2 regions of the Paraburkholderia sp. EB58 genome follow, and region 1 is predicted to be linked to the other one. Evidence: riboswitches for the same ligand, from Rfam matches in the RefSeq annotation. Region 1 holds a riboswitch; the other holds the start of a gene.

Evidence for each region. Region 1 has a riboswitch for fluoride ahead of P3T40_RS05645 (respiratory chain complex I subunit 1 family protein). Riboswitches for the same ligand answer to the same signal wherever they lie in the genome.
Region 2: another riboswitch for fluoride. It lies ahead of crcB (fluoride efflux transporter CrcB); the one in region 1 lies ahead of P3T40_RS05645 (respiratory chain complex I subunit 1 family protein).

What each region holds. Positions count from the first base shown of each region.
Region 1 covers NZ_JBNDMQ010000003.1:109,411-116,924, forward strand. Annotated here, with positions in the region: gene P3T40_RS05630 (NADH-quinone oxidoreductase subunit C) at 1-1,283, opposite strand, end outside; gene P3T40_RS05635 (hydrogenase 4 subunit F) at 1,280-2,755, opposite strand; gene P3T40_RS05640 (hydrogenase) at 2,758-3,438, opposite strand; gene P3T40_RS05645 (respiratory chain complex I subunit 1 family protein) at 3,445-4,392, opposite strand; fluoride riboswitch at 4,627-4,698, opposite strand; gene P3T40_RS05650 (DUF190 domain-containing protein) at 4,749-5,117, opposite strand; gene P3T40_RS05655 (MutS-related protein) at 5,230-6,786, opposite strand; gene P3T40_RS05660 (MutS-related protein) at 6,783-7,514, opposite strand, start outside.
Region 2 covers NZ_JBNDMQ010000022.1:9,299-16,812, forward strand. Annotated here, with positions in the region: gene P3T40_RS27670 (IclR family transcriptional regulator) at 1-585, opposite strand, end outside; gene P3T40_RS27675 (TonB-dependent receptor) at 1,203-3,971, opposite strand; gene crcB (fluoride efflux transporter CrcB) at 4,627-5,007, opposite strand; fluoride riboswitch at 5,081-5,144, opposite strand; gene P3T40_RS27685 (sensor histidine kinase) at 5,371-7,017, shown strand; gene P3T40_RS27690 (hypothetical protein) at 7,004-7,330, opposite strand.

The DNA of each region.
Region 1 (7,514 bases):
CCTTCTGAATTCGGCGCGCGCGGGCAAGGTTCGAGCAATGGACCGGCGGGGATGCCGCGAGCAAGCGCATCATCTAGCAGTCCGAAGCTCGCCCTTAGCTCTGCGATGCGCACCATCATCCTGGCGTACGCATCACCTTCGCTGCGGGTCGCGACAGCAGGTGGCAATTCATCATAAGCGGCATACGGGCGATCCCGTCTGAGGTCGCGGTCGATACCGGAGGCCCGTTCGACGGGGCCAGTCGCCCCTTGATCGTAGGCAATCTGTTGACTGAGCGGCGCCGTGGCAATGAGCCGGTCGAGATGGCTGGTGGTCCGCTCGATGAGATCGACATACCGTTGCAGATCGCGGTCGAGGATCGTCACGCTCTGGGCGATTGCGACGACGTCGAGATCGCGACGCACTCCGCCCGGCCAGACAATACTGCGCAAAAACCGGCTGCCCGACGCCAGCGCGTTCATTTGCTTGGCGCGCTCCTCCAGAAGCTTGCCCTGCGCCTCGCCAACCTTCAGCGTGGTTGTGTGGCACAAGTGGCCGAGATAGTGCAAATGGTTGTAGATGCGCTCGAGTTCCGCTGCGATGACACGCAGCCACCGTGCGCGGGGCGGCACGACGCAATCCGTAGCGTCCTCGATCGCCTGGACATACGCAAGCGCGTGCGCGACGCTATCCACACCCGACACGCGCTCAGCGAGCAAGGCACCGGCTTCAAGGTCCATCCCCTCGAACTGCTTTTCCATCCCGCGATGCTTGAGAAACAGATTCGGGTGGTAGTGCAGAATGCCTTCGCCAACGTAGTAGAAGATGAATTGCGCCGACTCGACGACGTCGGCTCGCACAGGACCGAACGGCAATAGCTGGACGTGCTTTCCGGAGACCTGGGGCAGCGTCGGCGCCGCGAGCGAAGCCGCAACGCTTGCATGCGTCGCCTCAGCTGGTTCGAGCGGGCCACGCTCCATCGACGGGAAAAAGGCCGTCACCAGCCGCTCAGGTTCCGGATGACCGGCAAACGCGACGCCGCTCATCTCCATCGCCTCACGTTCATACCAGCCGAGCAGCGGACACTTGCCGGCCAGACTCGGCACCGGCTGCGTGCCAGCTTCCACGCGCCAACTCTCGAACGCCCGTCGGCCGGGCAGCGTCGCGATATAGCGTAATTGCGGCGCGTCCGGCTTCGGAAACCAGGCGTACACGGCCTGCAGGCGCCCACCAGCGGAAAGCAGATGGTCCGCCGCCGCACCGAGCTCGCCCGGTGCAACGTTCCTGAGCACGCAGTTGTTCATCGCACGGCCCCTCCCAGATCGGCTGCCACCGTTTCGAAGAAGCGCCACAGGTCCTGCGGCCACCACAGTCCCAGGACTAACACCGGTACCAGCGCAAGCCACATCGGCAGTGTCATCCAGACGTTCACGTCGATCGCCCGCTCTGCCGCCTTAGCCTGCCCCAATGGTCCGGACTCCCAATACATGGCCCTGAAGTGGTTGAGAAAGCCTATGAAGATGACGATCAGCAACAACAACATAACGATGACGGCCCAGACATTCGCGCTTGCCATACCAGCGCGCATCAAGGTCAACTCACTCAGAAAGAGGCCAAATGGCGGTGCGCCAGTCATCGCCACCGCGCCGGCCAGCCACAGCGCGCCGCTGACCGGAAAGCGATCCCATACGCCGCGAATTTCATCCATCTGCGTGGTGCCGAACACGCGCATCACATTTCCAGCGCCGAAGAACATGAGCGACTTGCCTAGTGAATGGTTCAGCATGTGATACAGCACGGCAGCAATGGCGAGCGGACCGCCAAATCCGAAGCCAAGCGCCAGCACGCCCATGTGCTCGACGCTGGAATACGCCATCAATCGTTTGATGCCCTGCTGACGGACGATAAAGAGCGCGGCGACAAACAGCGAAAAGGCGCCGAATGCAACGAGCACGGTACGCGGCAGCAATGACGTACCGGCGGCGTCTTCGATCGTCAGGAAGCGTGCAACGCCCAGCATCGCCGTATTCAGCAGCGCGCCGGAGAGCATCGCGGACACCGGTGCGGGCCCTTCGCTGTGCGCGTCCGGCAGCCAGGTGTGCATCGGCGCCAGCCCGGCCTTCGTGCCGTAGCCCACCAGCACAAGCAGGAACGCCATTTGGGTCAACGCGGGATTCATGCTGGGAGCCGCCCGGCGCAGCACGTCCCACGTCATGTCGTAAGTGGGACCAATGACCAGACTGCCGGCCCAATAGAAAAGCACCGTTCCAAGCAGTGCGAGACTGATCCCTGCGGACACCACGATGATGTACTTCCACGCCGCTTCGATCGCCGCCTGACCGCGCTCGAAACCCACGAGGAAAGTGCTGACGAGCGTGGTCAATTCAATCGCAATCCAGTAGACGCCGATATTGTTCATGATCGGCCCGCAGACCATCGTCGCCGCAAAAAGCGCAAAGAGCGCATAGAAGTTCGGCAGCCGCGGCCGCTCCTCGGCGAGCAGGCGCATGTAGCCCACCGCGTAGATAGAGGCGAGGCAATATACCAGCGCGGTACAGAGCAGCGTCCAGGCGGCCAGCGCATCCACCATCACGTAGCCGTGCATAAATCGATGTGGATTCCTGACGATACACGCCAGTGAAATTGCCGCAACCACGCAGACGACCGAAGCGGCCAGATTCGCGTACTCAGCGATGCGCGCGTGCCGGCTGACAGCGCAAATCGCGGCGACCACAAGCGGCGCAGCAACGATCGTGACGCTCCACGTTTCGATCATGGCTACCCCACCAGCCGTCTGAGTTCACGGCTGCTCGTACTGCCGACGTGCGCCACCAGGTAACGGACCAATACCCCAAAGCTCACAACGATGACGAGGAGATCGAACAGCAACACCAGTTCGATCAGCATGGGCATGCCAGGTACGAGTATCTGGGAACCGAGAAAAATGCCGTTCTCCAGAATCAGCAGGCCAAGCACCTGGCTGATCGCCTCATGACGGACCGCCAGCATCAGAAAGCCGATGAGTTTCATCGAAAGCATTACCGTGAGTGCCAGCACGACAACGGTACCGCCGAGACCCAGCGCGTTGCCCAGATGGTTCGACACGACAAAGGCGAACAGCACCAGCAGCGCACCCAGAACCAGGCTTGAACTCGGCTGAAGGATCACGTGCAATTCCCGCTCGACCGCGAGCCTGATGATGATTCGCCAGATGAGATACGGCAGCACCAGGCCGCGAAAGAATGCGGTCAGCAGTGCAATCAGATACAGCTCGTGATAATTGCCGTAGTAGCCCACCGCGCCTGAGAGCGCTGCAATCAGCCACGACTCGGCCATGAACGCGAGCAGATAGTCCTTCAGCCAGCGCGAGCCCAGCATCACGAACGCCAGCAGGAGACTGCCGATCGACAGCAGGCTGAACAGGGACGCGGCGAGCGGACTCAGGTGGGCGAGCAGCATCTCGTGTCACCGAAGCTGGTTGGCGGCGATCGCAAGCACCGCCAGCATGAACGAAGCGGCAAGCGGCTCCTGATACCGGAAGAAGCGCAACCTCGATTGCGCCGTTTCGACGAGCACAACCACGAGCGCGACCAGCAGCATGCGCAGGAAAAGCCCCACCGCGGCACCGAGTGCACCGAGCGCAGTCCCCTTCTGTGACAGCCCCCATGGCAACGTCAGCACGTTGCAAAAGATGGTGTAGAGAATGAACTGCTTCATCATCGACGCCCATTTGAGCAACGCAAGCAGCGGTCCGGAATACTCGAGAATCCGTGCCTCCTCGATCATGTACACCTCGATATGCGTACTCGAGTGAATCGGCAGGCGGTCCGTTTCGACGAGGAGCAGGACGAAAAAGGCGAAAACGAGCAACAGGTGCGCCGGACTCCAGTAGACGGAAGGCTGCGCCACCAGCAGGTGGTTCACGACGAACGGCAACATGGCCTTTGCGAGCAGCGTGATGCCGACCAGCACGAGGATCAGCGTCGGCTCCGCGAGAATGCCGAGCATCACCGAGCGGCTCGATCCGATGCCGCCATAGGCACTACCCGAGTCCAGCCCCGCCAACACCACCGCAAACGACCCCAGCGTGAGGATCAGGCCGCCGCCAAGGATGTCGCCCATATCGGAAAGCGGCAGGGGGAAGTCGGTGAGCACCGGGATAAGGATCGGTACCGTGAGCATGCAGGTGAAGGCGACGACCGGTGCAGTCCAGTAAATCCAGGAGGCGGTGTTCGGTACGACGAGCTGCTTGTGGAAAAGCTTCCACAAGTCGCGATACGGTTGGAAGATGCCCGGACCGCGTGCGCGCTGCACGCGCTCCTCCCACTGGAGAATGACGCCCTGCAGAAGCGGTGACAGCGCAATGACGGTCACCACCTGGGCGATCTGGAGTGCAACGTCGCGCGCGCTCATCCCGCCTCCGTGAAAACGGAAGGCGGCCGAACCAGGGTATGCGGCGTCTCAGAGCACGCGCGAGCCGCCAAGGGAAAACCCGGCAAAGCGTGCGAACGGGAGCGGCAACGATAGCTGCACGGCGACTCGCTTGCGCATCTCATGTTTTTGCATTCTTGTAGGCAACGATATGCCCCGAGAAGCTCGAAATGGCGAGCCGGCTGAAAAATGCCTACCGGCCCCGAAGCGCCCGGGGACCCTGTAGGCATCATTAGCCGCGAAGACCACTAGCGGCGGTTAGGGAGGAATGCCATCTCCACAAAAGTCAGTTTCGAGTATAGGAGACGCTCCGGCGCATGCAAAGTCAGTATTGCCACTTATCCTGTCGAGCGACCGAAGAGGGAAAAGTGCTTTGATGGCTTGTGCGGGATGTCCTCGCCAATCAGACCGAACTCAATGGGAAAGCGCATATAAAAGACGTGTACCTGTTCGGTGCGCACGAGATCCAGTAACCGCTCGGCCTCTTCTTCAGTGACGGCAAGGATGATCTGTACCGGCTGATCGGTGAGCTTGAGCACATGCGCAGCATGATGCGCACCGGCGTGGCCGATGCCCTCAGCGCAATTGATGACGGTTGCGCCACGAATGCCCAGTTTGGGGACCTCATGCAGCAGCCACTCGCATACCGTCTGATGGCCGTGCTTACGGTTCTTCTCGGTATAAAAAGTGAGTTGATAGCCGTTCATGGTGCACCTCCGCCGCGCAATGGTCGCCGCTTGATTCATTCTAGTTCATGGGTGTCGCGATGTTTCTTTGTGCGGTGCAATATAGCGCCATCGCAGTTTCCCGCCTCGCGCGCTACCCGGCTTTCGCCAGGCAATCGGGCACTGGGGCAGACGCAACGTCCGTTTGACCGCCTCGCTGCGACAAAAATATCTGCCTGTACAAGTCTTCCCCATAACTGGTTTGAAGAGGCTCGGCCTCGGTCAGCTTAAAGGTGCGCTCGCCGTCAGGCTCTCGCTGCGCTCTCAGGAACATCATGTCTTGCGTTCTTCGCTCGTATAGTGCGTGAGCCAGCGTGTACAGATGCGTCACGAACACGATCTTTACGTGCTTTTCCAGCAATGCCGCGATGATCTGTCGCGCGATCTCGGACCCCTCGCGCTCGTTGGTGGCGGCGAACGACTCATTACTCAATAGCAGCGAGTGTTCCTGGATGCGCTCAACGATCTCACTCATGCGCCGGAGTTCCTCGTCGAGCTTGCCGCTTTGCATCGACGCATCTTCTTCGCGTTTATAGTGCGTATAGATTCCGTCGCACACGTTCGCGGAGAACGACTCAGCCGCAACGAACATCCCGCATTGCATCATGACCTGCGCCAACCCGACAGCGCACAGGAACGTCGACTTGCCGCCCTGATTGGCACCAGTGATGATGAGCAGCTCCATGCCGTCCCCGCGTACGTCATTGCCGACTGGCGCGTGCTCCATACGCAGCGCCAGACTCGCGTCATACAAACCGTCACAAGCCAGTTGCCTGTCGTTGCGTGGCAGTGGAACGGGAACGCACACGCGGAGGCAGCGCCGCTTCAAGTCAGCATGCAAGTTGATGCAACCGATGTAAAAGGCGAGTTCGGTACGCAGCATCGTGAAGAAGCTGAGTATGTGGTCGACCGATTGCGCAAGCGCGTTGGCAACGAGATTGATGCCGCGCGCCTCCAGATCCGCCAGCGCCCGGGCGCCGTTCTCATCGCGATCAGCAATACGAAACGTCAGCGAAGGCGGCCGTTTCACGAGCAGACGCTTCAGAAAGTTAGGATCCTTATCGCGGGGTTTGCGCAAAATGTACTGGGTTCCCTTGTTACCGCTGCCCAGGCCCGCGCTGATCAACACGCCTCCGTTGAACTTAAGCTCCTTGAGACAGCGCTGGATCGTCGAGAAATAGTCGTCCGTCAACTCGCCCTGGATCATCGAGAAAAACCGCACAAATCCTTCCGACTGAAAGCTCGCTGTTTGCAGGTCAGCCAGACTCCTCAGTTTCTTCAGCACGCCAACGAATTGCTGGATCAACTCCCGGGAACCATGCAACACCGAACTGGGCGACGCGGTAAAGAAGCTGTAGTAGCTCTTCTTTTCGATTTCGATCGCTTCGAGCGCGATGGCGTGGAGCTGCCGCACCACGGCTTCGTTGATGATGCAGTCGTTGAGGATCGCCTGGCGCCAGGCGATTTCGTCCGGCTCGACTGAGCTCACCACAACGACACGCCTGACGATCTCGAGAATAAACGCGTCCCCGCTGGCCATTGACTGATATAGCGTGTTCAGCCCAAGGTCCCGCACCAGCGCTTCCTCGTTCCAGCCAGGCTCGCGGTGCAAGTTCAAATCGCGGTCTTTGTACAGGAGATGTGCCTTCATAGCCCAAGCCGCTCCTTCAGACGGTCATAGCTCAGGCCGTAGTGCTCGGCAATCGACGCCGCATAAGCGCGACCGTCGGCCGCCCTCCTCCTTACCCGATACGTGCGGGAAGCCGGATCTCCAGGCTTGATTTCGCTCGCCATGCTCACCGCCTGCGCACCCAGATTCGCAAGCTCATCGATGAAAGTCACGCAAACGCACAATGCGCCGCGTTCCAATATCTCACCGATGATCTTCTTGCTCAGGAAAAGTGCATCCGTCAGCGTCGTTGAACTGAATATCTCGTTCATGATGACGACGCTGCGCGAGCTTGCGTTCGCCACGATCTGATGGACCCGCATCAGGTCGTCTTGCAGCTCGCCGCGCAAGTCTTTCGTATTTTCTTCGTGCTCGAAATGCGTGAAAAGCCGGTCGTAGAGAAAGAGTGCAGCGCTTCGACCGGGGATAGGACAGCCAACCTTTGCCAGATAGTGCAGTTGGCCGAACAGACGCGCAAAGGTCGTCTTGCCACCGTTGTTGGGACCCGATACGACGATGAGACGCTCTTCGCCATCGAGACGAAAGTCGTTGCATACGACCTGCCGGTGTTCGGTCACGAGCTTGTGCGCGAGCGCCAGATCGAACGTCTCATTGCCATGCACTGCTTTACTGCCGGACGAGACACGCGGGTAGCAAAAGTTCAGGCCCGCCGCTTTGCAGACGCCTATGTAGTCGCGGTAGGCAAGATA
Region 2 (7,514 bases), on a different contig from region 1:
GAGGCGGTCGCCGACAAGCCCCCACTCGTCGCCTTCGGCAGCCTGTAACCCAAGCAGAAGTTTCTGGCGCTCAGGTTCTGCCAATACAGCCAGATAGGCACGGCCCACGGCGGTGCGGCTCAGATTCATCCGCGAACCCACATCGAGCCGCGACACGAGGACGGCGGAGCGCGGCTTGATCGCGTCGATGACTACCATGTCAAGCCGATCGCGCACGGCCAGATGCACAGACAGCGACGTGTGTTCGGCAAGTTCGATCAGGAAAGGCCGTGAGCGGGCGCGAATATCGAAGTTGCGCAGAAAGCCGTTACTCAACTCCAGAACCGACGAGGTGAGCACGAAACGTTCGCTATCCGGCAGGCGAAACAGGAATCCGGCGCTGACGAGCGTGGCGGTGATCCGCGAAACGGTCGGCTTGGGAATGCCGGTGAGCTCAGTTAGTTCGCGATTGCTGAGTGGCGAGTCCGCTGCCGCGATACAGCGCAGCACGGTCAGACCGCGCGCGAGTGCCGTGACTTCGTCTCCCGAGCCATCTTTTTCCTTAACGGGGTCGGTACCGCGAGGGAGCATGGTTTCGTGCGTCATCTCATTATTGTGAAACTTCGTTTCAATTTCCATATTTGTACTGTTGCGCCGAACCGAAGACGGCAGGGCCGAACTTGCACCATAATGACGCACGCCGACCCTATTTCATAAGACAATTCATTGTAATAGAAGGACATGGCCAGGAAACCCGGCCTCATTAGATTTTGCTTGACTTAGTCAGCATAACCGTAAAAAATGGAATCACATTTCGAAAGGAAGGCTTGCGTATGAATGGCGCGCGTAGCCTTAGCCTCGCCCGACATGCTGCACAGCCCGGGCCAGCAAGGCGCCACCGGCAATTAACGCACGGCGCCATCAGGCGACACTTTCGAATCCCCTCTCTCAGGTTCTAGCACGGCCCTCGGAATGGCTAGAACTTTTTAAGGCGTCACGGTCACGTGGCGCCTTTTTTTTCGTCCACGAACTAGATAATGGCGTAGGGGAATAGGGGAGGCGCGGCGGGGTTTCTACTGCAGTATCTCTTTATTTAATGCGTAATGAATCGAATCGAATCGCGTTGCACGATCTCGAGCAAAAAAAAACCGCTCCGACAAGACAAGTGTGAGAAGGGGAATCGGAGCGGCCCTGACAAAACGAAAGGTTTTTACACCTGCGTGCTAGAACTTATACGTCGCTCCCACCTGCACGAAGCGTCCGATGTACGAGTACAGCGACTGGTCATAACCGGTCTGATCGAGTTCGCTGTCGGCAAAGAGCGGATCGAACGGAGGCGTGCGGTTGAAGATGTTGTCGATGCCGCCGTAGATCGTCCAGTGCTTGAAGCCTGTGTACGTCATCATGAGGTTGAACTCGCTATACGACCCGACTTTGTCCGACGGCGTGGAATTCAGAGCTTGATCAGCGGAAGCCAGTGCCTGCGCGTACGGGCCGACGAATTGCCAGCTCAGCGCGGCATTGAACTGGTGATAAGCCCAGTTCAGCGTGGTATTGCCTTTCCAGCGCGGGAAGCTGCCGCCGAACGGCTGTGAGAGCGTGAAATTATTGCCCGCGGCGTTGATCTTGCCGTTCGGCGTATCGAGGTTGTAGTCATTGACGTAAGCCCAGTCCGCAGACAACGTGAATGTGCCGAGCTTCGTTGGCAACGACTGGCGGAAGGTGGCTTCGAAACCGTTCGTATCCAGCGAACCGAGGTTCTCGTACGGGAAATCCTCGAAGAGGATCTGGCCGTTAGCCGGGTTCGTGACCACCTGGCTTGGATTCAGCGCCTCGCCGATGACGTTGTCGATATGGATTTTGTACCAGTCGAGGCCGACATCGGTTGTACGGGTTGGCGACAACTGGAAACCGATATCGTAGTTCTTGGTCCGTTCGGGCTGCAGGTTCGGATTGCCCTGCGTGATCGTCGTGACCGTGCCGTTCGGCAGATCCTGAATCCCCAACGTTTGCGAAGTGCTGTCCTCCACGAAGGTCGGCGCACGGAAGCCGCGCGTGTACGACGTGAACATCGTCAGCGCCTGCACCGGCTGATAGCGCAGCGCGAAGCGCGGCGAGAACGCGCCGCCGAAATCGCTGTAGTGATCGTAGCGTCCCGACTGGCTGAACGTGAGGTTGCGAATGATCGGCACGTCGACCTGATAGTAGACGGCGGCCACATTGCGCTGGCCGTTGACGGCCTCCAGATTCGGGTTGACCACCTGGCCGGTCAGGAACTCGCTGCCCTGGTTGAGGAACTCGCTCTCATGCAGGAACTGTGCGCCAAAGCCGAGGCCCACATCACCCGTGGGCAGATGGAACAGGTTCGGCGTCGAGAGTGTTGCATCGACGGTATCGAGCTTCGAGATGCCCTCGTTGGTCGCGTTCTGGTACAGCCCGTTCAATCCGTTCGGCGTCGAGGCAGGGTTGGCGAAGTTGAAGACCCCGTTCTGGAAGATGTTGTTCAGTGCGTTGACGTTCAACTGGTTCGAGTACGTGTTGTCGACCGTGCTTTGCGAATGACTGACCGACGTCGCCCAGTCCCAGTCGCCGTAGGGCAGCGTGAACGATCCTTTGACGCCGGTGGACGCGCGCCAGTAGTTGGCGTCGGTCCTTTCGGCCACGGTGTTGGGGAATGCATAGGTTAGCGGTGTCGCGGCGCCCGTCGTGTTGAACTGGTTGCTCACCGGGACGACGTTATTGAACGGAGTGAATATCCCTCCCGGGCCTAATACCAGCGTCGGCGTTTGCGGGCTGCCCACGATGTTGCCATCGAGGCCAAGGTTGTACGTGGTCTCGTTGTGGCTTTCCCACAGGTCGGCGAAAGCGGTGGTCGTATCGTCGATCTTGAAGTCCGCATGGACCTTCGCGCTCAGGCGTTGTGTTTGCGGCTCGATCGAAGTGCTATTTGCGGTGTTGAACGCGCACACCGTGCCGGGGCCTCCCGAGAAGGCGCCGAGAAAATTGCTTGCCGCGGGGTGCACCGAGCCGCCGAACGGACAATTGCTCAATGCCTGCGGACCATTAGGCGTATTCCAGAACGACGGTGCGAGCAGCGACAGACCGCCCGGCATGCCGGTGAAATCCTGCGCTGAGGTTGAATCGCGATCGGCGAGCGTGGAGCCGGCGTCCTGATAGACGCTGGCCGCCGCCGTGATGTTGAAGCGGTCGGAGTTCAGATCGCCGAAACCGCCGAGCACGCTGAACTTGGTTGTGCCGTTACCCGCACCGTTGCTGACCGAACTGCCGTAACTGCCGTCGAGCTGCAGGCCCTGATAATCGTGCTTCGTGATGATATTGACCACGCCCGCAACAGCGTCGGAGCCGTATTGCGACACAGCACCGGTCTTCACAATCTCGACCCGGTCGATGACGTTGAGCGGCAGCGTGTTCAGGTCGAAGAAGTTGTCCACGCTATTCGAGAAGAACGCGAACGGCGCGACGCGCTGTCCGTCGATCAGCACCAGCGTATATTTCTCGCTCAGACCTCGCAGCGCGAGACCCGCAGCGCCCGGCGCAAAGTTGCCGGTTTGTCCTTCGCTCCAGCTATTCGCCGAATTGGCGGTGGTAGAGCGCAGGTAGTCGGCGACGCTGTTCGCGCCGCTGTCCTGGATGTCCTTCTGGCTGACGGTCTGCACCTGGTTGTAGCCGACCTTGTCCGAGCTGCGGATTAGCGAGCCAGTCACCTGGAACGTCTGCAGTTGCTTGACCGTGGTCGCTGTGGCGGTTTTGCCAGTTGTGGCCGCTTTGCCCGTTGTGCCTGCTGTGCCACTTTGGGCCGCGCCTGTAGCCGGGGCGGGAGACTCCGCGCCACCCGTGGCTTCGGCAGGGGGCGTCGTCCCCGTTGTAGCCGGCTGGCTTTGTGCGAGCGCCGGTACGGCGAGCGCGGCTGACAATGCAAGTTCGGCCCAGATTATTCTCTTGATCGCAACCGCCAAAACTCTTTGCTTCATCTTTCCCCCATACTTATTAGTAAGGCCACACCTGTTGTGCGTAGAGCAGTCTTATGAACCGCTCCAGCTCGATTTACGACAACCCGCGTTAAGACCAGGCAATCCACCTTTCCCGATTGCGTTGCGCGGCGGTTCTTATCCCGTTGGGCACTATCTGTATTGCGCCTCGTTCCATTCACGACGTCGAACTCATCCGTGCTCCTCATGACCTCATAATTCTTAGGTATCCTTAACAAAATAATTACGTTTACTTTTCGATTTGCATGTCGTTGCTTATTGCGCCACGTCGTCGCCTTTACTTGCTGACAAGATCTTGCAAGACGCTTGCCATCCGAGTCTTAAGAAACGATGACCGCACAATGCCGTATTCAAAAAAATTTGACAGGATTAAATTTTTTTAGACGAATGGAATAACCCGACACCATGATTCGTTACTCAATCATGTCGAATTGCGGGTGCAACAAGTCGTTAGCACAACGGGTAAAGCGCGAAGGAAATTATTACTATTTCCGCGGCTTGGAGCGGGACGGGAAGGTTGCGCGACTTGCGGTGAAGTTGGAGCCGGTCGACTCTCAAAAGGGTGCGGGCGCGGTTAAGTGCCCAGCCGCCAGGAAGCCCAGATCCTAACGAAACGTAAGAAATAGCTTCCTATGGATTAGCGCGACACGAGCGATACGGTTGCAATTCCAAGCACCGTCATGATCAGCGAAGTCGATACGTGGATGGCAATTTCACCTGCGGCCCAGCCGAGACGGCCTTCCTGCAAGCGCTGCACGACTTCGGCAGAGAAGGTGGAAAACGTGGACAGGCCACCCATCAGACCGGTAATGACGAACAGTCGCCATTCAGGCGCGAGCTCCGGCAAGCGGGCAAAAAACGCCACGGCGACCCCGATCACGTAACCAGCGATTATGTTGGCGGCAAGGGTGCCAAGCGGCAGGGCGGGGAACACCCCGTTCAGACGGATACCGAGAAACCAGCGGAACAGTGAACCCAATGCACCGCCAATACCCACTGCAAGAATAGATAAATACATGGAAGGACGCCTGGCCAGGTCGCAAGGTCGACAAACCGGGGTGAGCGCAGATACGTTGTGTCCGCAATCATCCGGGCATGCAGGCATCATCAGCCCTACACGGGCGGTTAAAGGAGAATGCCATCTCCAACGGGCGATTTTATCATCGACGCAGCATGCGGGGACAGGTGGGGTGGCGCCGAGGGTGCGGGGCCGGCCAATGCGGCACGCATGGGGCGTGTCGACGCACCGGGCGCGGAGTGAGCGATACCATGCCGCCGGGCAGCTCGCCACGCTGACAGCCTTTGTCATCGAGGGCAAACGCCGACATAATGTACTGTCCCCTGCGCGGCCTGCCGGGCTCCTGAACTCCTTCGCGTACGCATGAGACTGACAACCAAAGGGCTGTTGCTGATCGCGATTCCTGCCGTGTTTGAGCTCGCTCTCCTTTCGGGGCTGGTCAAGGCACAGGTGGATGCCGCGCAGGCTGAGCGCTGGGCGACCCACAGCGAGGATGTGCTGCGCCAGACCACGGCGATTCTGGAGCCGGTGCTGCTCGACTCGGTGCGTCTGCGCGGCGCAGTGCTCAGCAACGACGCCGACGTCACGACGCCCGTGGCGCTGTGGATGGACATCGACCGGCGCATCGACCAGTTGGCCGATCTGGTGGCCGACAACCCTGTGCAGGTGGAACGCGCGGTGCAGATCCGCCAATCCGTGCAGGCGTACCGGCAATGGTCGGACCGCGTGCAGGACCTGTTGCATTCCGGGCGCCGGCGCGACGTCATCGAACGGTTCAGCGAGCTGGCGAGTACCGACGTGCTCGACCGTTTCCGTGCCCAGATCGCGGCATTCCAGAACGAGGAGCGACTCCTCGACACGCAACGTTCCACCGAGGCCGAGGCTGCGCGCGAGCGGCAGCAGATTCTGGTGGTGGCCGCCGTGCTGGGTTCGCTACTGTTTGTCGCGCTGGCCGTGTGGCTTTTTACGCGCGGCGTGCGTGGGCGGCTGGCGCTGCTCTCCGACAACGCCGTACGGCTCGCCAGCAATGAACCGCTCGCGCCGATCGACCGCGGCTCCGATGAAATCGCCCGGCTCGATCAGACGCTGCACGAGACGAGCCGCCGCCTGCTCGAGGCGGAGCGCATCCAGGCTCGTTTCCAGTCCGATCTCGCGCGCCGCGCGAATGAATTGGCGGCCATCAACGAGACGCTGCGTCAGCAGACCCAGGAAAACGAGATGTTCATCTACAGCGTGTCGCACGATCTGCGCGCGCCGCTCGTCAACCTGCAGGGATTCTCGAAGGAACTGATTCATGCTTGCGACGACCTGCGCGCAGCGGTCCGGCAGTCGTCGCTCACGGCGGCACGGCGGCAACATATCGAGCAACTGGTCGACGAGGATATCGGCGAGGCGTTGCATTATCTGCAAACCGCGGTGCTGCGCGCGTCGCACATCATCGACGCGCTGTTGCGGCTCTCGCGCGTCGGCCGCGTCGAGTACCGCCGCCAGCAGGTGCATGTGCGCGACATCGTCCAGCGTGTGATCGATGCGATGCAGGTGTCGATCCGGGCGCGCCGGGCACGCGTGGTCGTCCACGATCTGCCGTCGGTGTGGGGCGATCCGACTGCGCTCGAGCAGGTGTTCGCGAATCTGGTGGGCAATGCGATCAACTATCTCGATGCGTCGCGCGACGGGCGTGTCGAAATCGGTACGACGCCGGCGCCGCCCGGCGTTCAATCGTTACGCATCTTCTATGTGAAAGACAACGGGCTCGGCGTTCCGGCTATCGCCATTCCGCGTCTCTTCAGCGCGTTTCAGCGCTTACACGGCAACGTCGCAACGGGCGAGGGGATCGGGTTGGCGCTGGTGCGCCGCGTGGTGGAGCGGCATGGTGGCCGCGTCTGGGCGGAGTCGACCGAAGGGGTCGGCACGACGTTCTATTTCTCGCTGCCGGAAGCGGAGCTTCGTGCGTCGCACGAAGAGCCCGAGATGCTGGCGCTGGGTGCGCCAGGCCTTAGTACGCGGTGAAGAGCCGGCGCGGCTTCAGCAGTTTGCTGGCGCGAATCGACCAGTAGCAGCCGAATGCGACCAGGATGGCCGCACCCACAATAACCGTGTGCGGCGCGGGCCGCATACCAAGCAGGCCGTCCAGCGCGAACAGGCCGCGTACCAGAATCAGCAATGCAGCCCACAGTGAGAAGGCAGCCTGCACGAGCAGGCGGGTGCCGGTGAAGCGGCGCGCGCGGTTTTCAAGTGACCAGCGGGCCGGTGCGCGGCTGCAAAAGAAAGCGATCGCCATGAGTGTGATCGCGAGAATGACGATCCAGTCTGTCAGTTCCATCGAAAGGTGCTCCAAAGTCAACCGTCGACTATAGGAAAGCCGTTCTCTAAGAACTATCGGACTAGTCTCAAATGCAGTAGGGCATGAGATGGGACAGGAAAATGCGCGCAAACGCGCCTGCGTTGACGCGTTTTCTGGTGCGTGGATGCTGGAAGAAAGACGATGCGTCGGGCGCCTGCGCGGC